2 regions of the Leptothrix cholodnii SP-6 genome follow, and region 1 is predicted to be linked to the other one. Evidence: predicted binding sites of a transcription regulator. Region 1 holds the regulator's gene; the other holds the start of a gene.
What was found. The regulator FNR, encoded in region 1, switches genes on or off when oxygen is low (the NO sensors DNR and NnrR bind a similar motif). The targets are predictions, from matches to a motif close to TTGATNNNNATCAA.
Positions count from the first base shown of each region.

Region 2: LCHO_RS00580 (OmpW/AlkL family protein) is a predicted target of FNR. The motif match lies at 1,932-1,945, and genes of this name have one in related genera.

Region 1 is NC_010524.1:3,055,205-3,058,467, forward strand. Features, by position in the region: gene hemN (oxygen-independent coproporphyrinogen III oxidase) at 1-948, opposite strand, end outside; gene fnr (fumarate/nitrate reduction transcriptional regulator Fnr) at 1,121-1,858, shown strand; gene LCHO_RS13870 (hypothetical protein) at 1,871-2,203, opposite strand; gene LCHO_RS13875 (PI-PLC domain-containing protein) at 2,200-2,463, opposite strand; gene ccoG (cytochrome c oxidase accessory protein CcoG) at 2,479-3,263, opposite strand, start outside.
Region 2 is NC_010524.1:118,239-121,501, forward strand. Features, by position in the region: gene LCHO_RS22505 (TfoX/Sxy family protein) at 2-406, opposite strand; gene LCHO_RS00575 (5-formyltetrahydrofolate cyclo-ligase) at 526-1,116, shown strand; gene LCHO_RS00580 (OmpW/AlkL family protein) at 1,200-1,796, opposite strand; gene metF (methylenetetrahydrofolate reductase [NAD(P)H]) at 2,046-2,885, opposite strand; gene LCHO_RS00590 (TlyA family RNA methyltransferase) at 2,921-3,263, opposite strand, start outside.

The DNA of each region.
Region 1 (3,263 bases):
GCCGATGTACTGGTAGCCGTGGCTGATGAAGCCGCTGATGGCCTGCGACAGCATGCCGATGCGGTCGCTGCCACGCGGCAGCTCTTCGGTGACGATGCGACGCTGCGGCTTGAAGCGCTGCGGCAGGTGGGCGTAGCCGTACATCGCGATGCGGTCGGGCCGCAGTCCGGCGACCTGGCGCACGGTGCGCGCGAAGCTCTCGGGCGTCTGCTTGGGCAGGCCGTAGATGAGGTCGACGTTGATCGAATGGAAGCCGAGCTCGCGCGCATCCTTCATCAGCGCCTCGACCTGCTCGAAAGGCTGGACGCGGTGCACCGCCTTCTGCACGTCGGCGTCGAAATCCTGCACGCCGAACGAGACCCGGTTGAAGCCGAGCTCCTTGAGGTGAGCCAGGCGCTCGCGGCTGACGGTGCGCGGGTCGATCTCGATCGAATATTCGCCATGCGGCTCGATGTGGAAATGCCGGCGCAACTCGCCCATCAGGCGGTCGAGTTCGGCATCGCTCAGGAAGGTGGGCGTGCCGCCGCCGAAATGCAGTTGCGAGACGCGCTGGCCCCGGCCGAGCGTCTGCGTGACCAGTTCCAGCTCGCGCGCCAGCGCGTCGATGTAGGCGGTCGAGCGGCCGTGGTCGCGGGTGACGATCTTGTTGCAGGCGCAGTAATAGCAGACCGATTCGCAGAACGGCACGTGCACGTAGACCGACAGCGGCCCACCTGCGCCGCCCACCGCACCGATGCTGCGCTGGGACAGTGCCTGGCGGTAGTGATCGGCGGTGTAGGCCTCGACGAAACGATCCGCCGTGGGGTAGGAGGTGTAGCGTGGCCCGGGGCCGTCCATGCGGCGCAGCAGTTCCTCGCTCAGAACCGGCTGGTGGTCCGTGGCGGCCACGTCGGCGTTGATCGTGGTCGCGGATTGGGGCTGCGTGCCTGCGGAGATCGTCGTGTGCATGTGCGCACTGTGCCGTGCCGGTGGCGCTGTACCTTGACATGGCTCAAGCACCATGCGTCCGCGCTATTCAAGAATTCCCTGAGTCGACCCTCACTTCGCCATGACCACAGAGGCACTTTGCCGGTGCATGCTGGTAAGGTGTCGGCCATTCCTTCCCAGGATCAACCAAATCATGCAAGACACTGCCGCCTCCTCCCAGCTCAACGCGCTCAAAGTGGCCTGCTCGGCCTGCAATCTGCGCGAACTGTGCCTGCCAGTGGGCCTGTCAGACGACGAGATGTCTTCGCTCGACAACATGGTGAGCACGCGCCGCAGCGTCAAGCGCGGCGAGAGCCTGTTCCATTCCGGCGACGCGTTCGCGGCGCTCTATGCCGTGCGCACCGGCTTCTTCAAGACCGTGGTGTCGGCCACCGACGGCCGCGAGCAGGTCACCGGCTTCCAGATGGCCGGCGAGCTGATCGGCCTGGACGGCATCAGCAACGACCGCCACTCGTGTGATGCGGTGGCGCTCGAGGATTCGCAGGTCTGCCTGATCCCGTACGGCCAGCTCGAGAGCCTGTCGCGCGAGTTCACGCTGCTGCAGCACCAGTTCCACAAGATCATGAGCCGCGAGATCGTGCGCGACCACGGCGTGATGCTGCTGCTCGGCAGCATGCGTGCCGAGGAGCGCCTGGCAGCCTTCCTGCTGAACCTGACGCAGCGCCTGCAGGCGCGTGGTTTCTCGGCCTCGGCGCTGGTGCTGCGCATGACGCGCGAGGAGATCGGCAGCTACCTGGGCCTCAAGCTCGAGACCGTCAGCCGCACCTTCTCGAAGTTCCAGGACGAGGGCTATCTCGAGGTCAAGCAGCGCGACATCCGCATCATCGACCAGGACGCCCTGCAGCGCGTGGTCAACGGCGCCGGCTGCTGAAGATCTGCAGGCTCAGGGATAACGACGCCGGTTCAGGTCGTTCGACTCACGCATCAGCAGTTGCGTGAGGCTGGAGGCGATGCCGATCAGCACCCAGAACGCGAAGAAGGCCGCCGTGTAGACCGCCGTGCGGTCGAGGTCGACCGGCGCGCCGCCGAGCCAGCGCAGATCTTCCGGGTCGACGAAGGCGAACACCAGCATCTCGGTCACGCCCGCCAACAGGAAGGCCGGCCACCAGACGACCGACAGCCGCTTGGCCCAATTCGACATCGGGAAGGTCGTGGACGCTTCGTAGTCGGGCGCCAGGTCCTCGATGTCGGGGTCGTTGCGCAGTTCGGCTTTCATTTGCCGCCCGTGGCCGCATGGTTGCGAGCCTGCTGAGCAGGCAGGCGCGAAGGGTCGATCGCCGATCCGGTCGCGCCGGCCGATTCGGTGCGTGCGGACTGCGCCGTGCTCAGCACCGGGTCCGGATGACTCAACGCCAGCGCCAGGGTCACGAAACTGGCCATGATCACCACCAGCGGGCCACCGAGCACCAGCCACAACATGCGCTCACGCCACCACGGCAAGGTGGCTGGACCGGGGGCTTGTACTGCAATCGACATGGCTGCTCCTGCTTGTCAACGTGGAATCACGAAGGTCGACTTCTCGCGCAGCGTCGCCGGCGCAGCGCCGCCGGACTCCACGCGCTGGATGTCGAAATGGATGGTGTGCGCCCCGCTGCCGGCACGGCTGGCGGACTCGGGCGGCAACTGCACGGCCACGGTGATCCAGCGCGCCTCGGCGCTTGCCACCTGCACCGGCGCCGTCACGGGCAGGCTCAACCCCGGCAAGCCCTCGACGGCGACGCGGTAGGACTGCGTCGTTTCGGTGGCGTTCATGATCTGCAGGCGGTAGACGTTCTCGATCACGCCGTCGTCGACGATGCGCGCCAATGACGCGCGGTCACGCACCACGTCGACCTTGAACGGCGATCGCATCGCGATGCTCACGCCCAGGGCGACCACGATCACGATCAGGATCACGGTGTAGATCAGGACACGCGGTCGCAGCGCACGCCGCCACATCTGGGCGCGCGTCCAGCGTCCGTCGAGGCCGTTCTGCGTGGTGTAGCGCACCAGGCCGCGGGCATAGCCCATCTTGTCCATCACGCTGTCGCAGACGTCGATGCAGGCGGCGCAGCCGATGCACTCGTACTGCAGGCCCTTGCGGATGTCGATGCCGGTCGGACAGACCTGCACGCACAGGTTGCAGTCGACACAGGCGCCCAGGCCCAGCGCGGTCGGGTCGGCCTTCTTGCTGCGTGAACCACGCGGCTCGCCGCGCTCGGCGTCGTAGGTGATGATGAGCGTGTCCTTGTCGAACATCGCGCTCTGGAAGCGCGCGTAGGGGCACATGTACTTGC
Region 2 (3,263 bases), 2.0 Mb from region 1:
GTCAGCGCTTCGGGCGGGCGCTGGTCTTCCTGGCGGCCGGCGCGCTCGACCGGCTGGCGCGCGGCCTCGAAGGCTGGGCCGCCCTGGCCCGCACGGCCGCCGCCAGCGCCAGTCGCGCCCACGGCTGCATCAGCGCGGGCGACTCCATGGCGTCGTCGGGCGCGCTGAAGTAGCTCATCACGGCGCGTTCGCCGCCGGCGCGCTGGTAGGCGAAGGGCTCGCAGCCGGCCGACTCGAAGACGGCCCGGCTCTGCGCATCGACCTTCAGGTAGAGCCGGCCGTCGGCGATCAGCGCGATGAACAGGTCGTCGACATAGAAACCCTGGCCGCCGAACATGCGCCGCGACCGGGCCCGGCCGAGCGGCGCCAGCAGCTCCAGCACGTGGTTGACGAGTTCTTCGGCCATGCGCAAGTCTAGGCCGGCGGCGGGTGCGGGGAATCACGGTCGTCGCGATTTGCCCGGGGCCGGCGCCACCCGCACAATCGGCGCCATCCTGATCTCGCGCCGCACGCCGGCCCACGCGCATGCCCTCCTTCAAGCTGCCCGAACCGCCCCGAGACAAGGCCACGCTGCGCAAGCAGCTGCAGGCCGAACGCATGGGCATGAGTGATCGCCACCAGCGCTCGGTGCACCTGCAGGAGGTGCTGCAGGTCTGGCTGCTGTCGCGCCGCGAGAAGACCATCGGCGCGTTCTGGTCGATCAAGGGCGAGTTCGATGCCCTGCCCGCGCTCTACCGCTGGAGCGAATCCGACCCCGCGCGCCGCATCGGTCTGCCGGTGATCGACAAGAAGACCAAGCAGCTGCGCTTTCACGTCTGGTACCCGGGCTGCCCGATGGAGGAGGACGCCTTCGGCATCCTCAAGCCCAAGGACACCGAGGAGTTCCACCCCGAGCTGCTGCTGGTGCCGTGCGTGGGCTTCGGCCCCAAGGGCATCCGGCTCGGTTACGGCGGCGGCTTCTACGACCGCACGCTGGCGCAGCTCAAGCCGATGCCCTACACCGCGGGCGTGGGCTACTCGCACGGCTACATCCCGTGGCTGGAGGCCGAGTCGCACGACGTCCCGCTCGACGCCATGCTGACCGAGGACGGCGCGGTCTGGGATCGCGACGCCTGAATGAATGCAGCCGCGGGGGTTGCCCGCGGCTGATGTCTCCTGCGCTGTCACGCCCGGGTCGCGGGCGTGCAGACACCCTCAGGTCAGAACTTGTAGCCCAAGCCGATACCGATCAGCGTCGGATCGACCTTGAGCGTGCCCAGATTGGTCGCGCCGAGGCTCAGGTCGGTGCGGATCTGCACCTTCTTGACGTCGAGGTTGAGCGACCACTGCTTGTCGATCGCGTAGTCGACGCCTGCCTGGAAGGCCAGGCCGAAGCTGTTCTTCTCGACCGACAGCGCGCCGTTGAGCAGGTTCACGCTGGAGAAGCGCGTGTAGTTCACGCCGGCGCCCACGTAGGGCTTGATCGCGCCCAGGCCGGTGACGTGGTACTGCGCGGTCAGCGTCGGCGGCAGGTGCTTGAGGGTGCCGATGAAGCCGCCGTGGGCGGTCGAGCTGACGTCCTGCTTCTGCGGGTAGGTCAGGATCAGTTCGGCGGCGAAGTTCGGCGTCACGTAGTAGGTGAAGTCGACTTCCGGCAGCCACTTGCTGTTGATCGACACGTCGGTGATGGCGACGGTGTCCTTGTTGGCTGCGTCGAGGTAGACGGCGCGCGCACGCACCACGATGTCACCGGCCGACTGGGCCATGGCGACGGGAGCGAGGGCGGCGACGGCGAGAGCGATGCAGAGCTTTTTCATCAGAGGGACTCCTTGGATGGAAGGGCGGCCCGAGTGCGAATCTCGGATCCAGGCCTTCATTGAGCCCTCGCTCGGGGTTCGACCCCTTGTGTCTGCGCAACAGCTGGCCCGGATGGCCTTGCGCCTTGTCGCGGTTTGACGTGCATCAGCAGTCGGCTGCGGGAAATGACGCCTTGCAGCAACGCTTTCCCGGCCGATCTGTTGCGCGGGCGCTGACCCGGCCCGCTGCACCGGGCCGGATCCCGGGGTTCAGAGCCCCAGTCGCTCGCAGATCTGCAACACCGCCGCACTGCTGTTCATCGTGTAGAAGTGCAAGGCCGGCACGCCGCCGGCACGCAGGCGCTCGCACAGGTCGGTGACCACGTCGAGGCCGAAGGCCTTGATGCTGGCGCTGTCGTCGCCGTAGCTCTGCAGCCGCAGGCGGATCCAGCGCGGGATCTCGGCGCCGCTGCCGTCGGCGAAGCGGATGATCCCGCTCGAATTGGTGATCGGCATGATGCCGGGCACCACCGGGATGCGCGCGCCCAGCGCCTGGGCGTCGTCGACGAAGCGCCAGTAGGCGTCGGCGTTGAAGAAGAACTGCGTGATGGCCGAGTCGGCCCCCGCCTGCACCTTGGCCGCGTAGGCCTGCAGGTCGGCCTGCGGGCTGCGCGCCTGCGGGTGCATCTCGGGGTAGGCGGCCACCTCGATGTGGAAGTGGTCGCCGGTCTCGGCGCGGATGAAGGCCACCAGGTCGCTGGCGTAGCGGAACTCGCCGAACGCGCCGTAGCCGCTCGGCAGGTCGCCACGCAGCGCGACGATGCGGCGCATGCCCATCGCCTTGAACTGCGCCAGCCGCTCGCGCACCGACTCGCGCGTGGCGCCGATGCAGGTGAAGTGCGAGGCGCCCTGCCAGCCCTCGTCGAGGATGGCCTGCACGGTGGCCAGCGTGCCGTCCTGCGTGCTGCCGCCGGCGCCATAGGTCACCGAGCAGAACTGCGGCTGCAGCGCATACAGCGCCTGGCGCGCGGCCGCCAGCTTGGTCACGCCCTCGGGCGTCTTGGGCGGGAAGAACTCGAGGCTCAGCGGCAGGGAAGGGGTCGTGGTCATGACGGAATCGCTTTGGACGGGCGCAGCCGCGAGGCTCAGGCCGCAGGGGTCGCAGGCTCGGGGTGGCGCACCCAGATGAAGAATTCGGTGTTGCCGTTGCCGCCCTCGATCGGGCTCTGGAAGTAGGCGTGCACCTTCATCGGCCAGTCGCGGCAGCACTGGCGCACGCGGGTCTCGACGTCCTGGAAATACGCCTTGTTGCGCACGATGCCGCCCTTGCCGATCTGCGCGGGCTGCAGCTCGAACTGCGGCTTGACCAGCGCCAGCAGGTCGCCACCGGGCGCGAGGTAGCTGAACAGCGTCGGCAGCACGTGCGTCAGCGAGATGAACGAGACGTCGGCGGTGATGAAGCCGAAGCTGGCTTCGGGCCACTCGGCG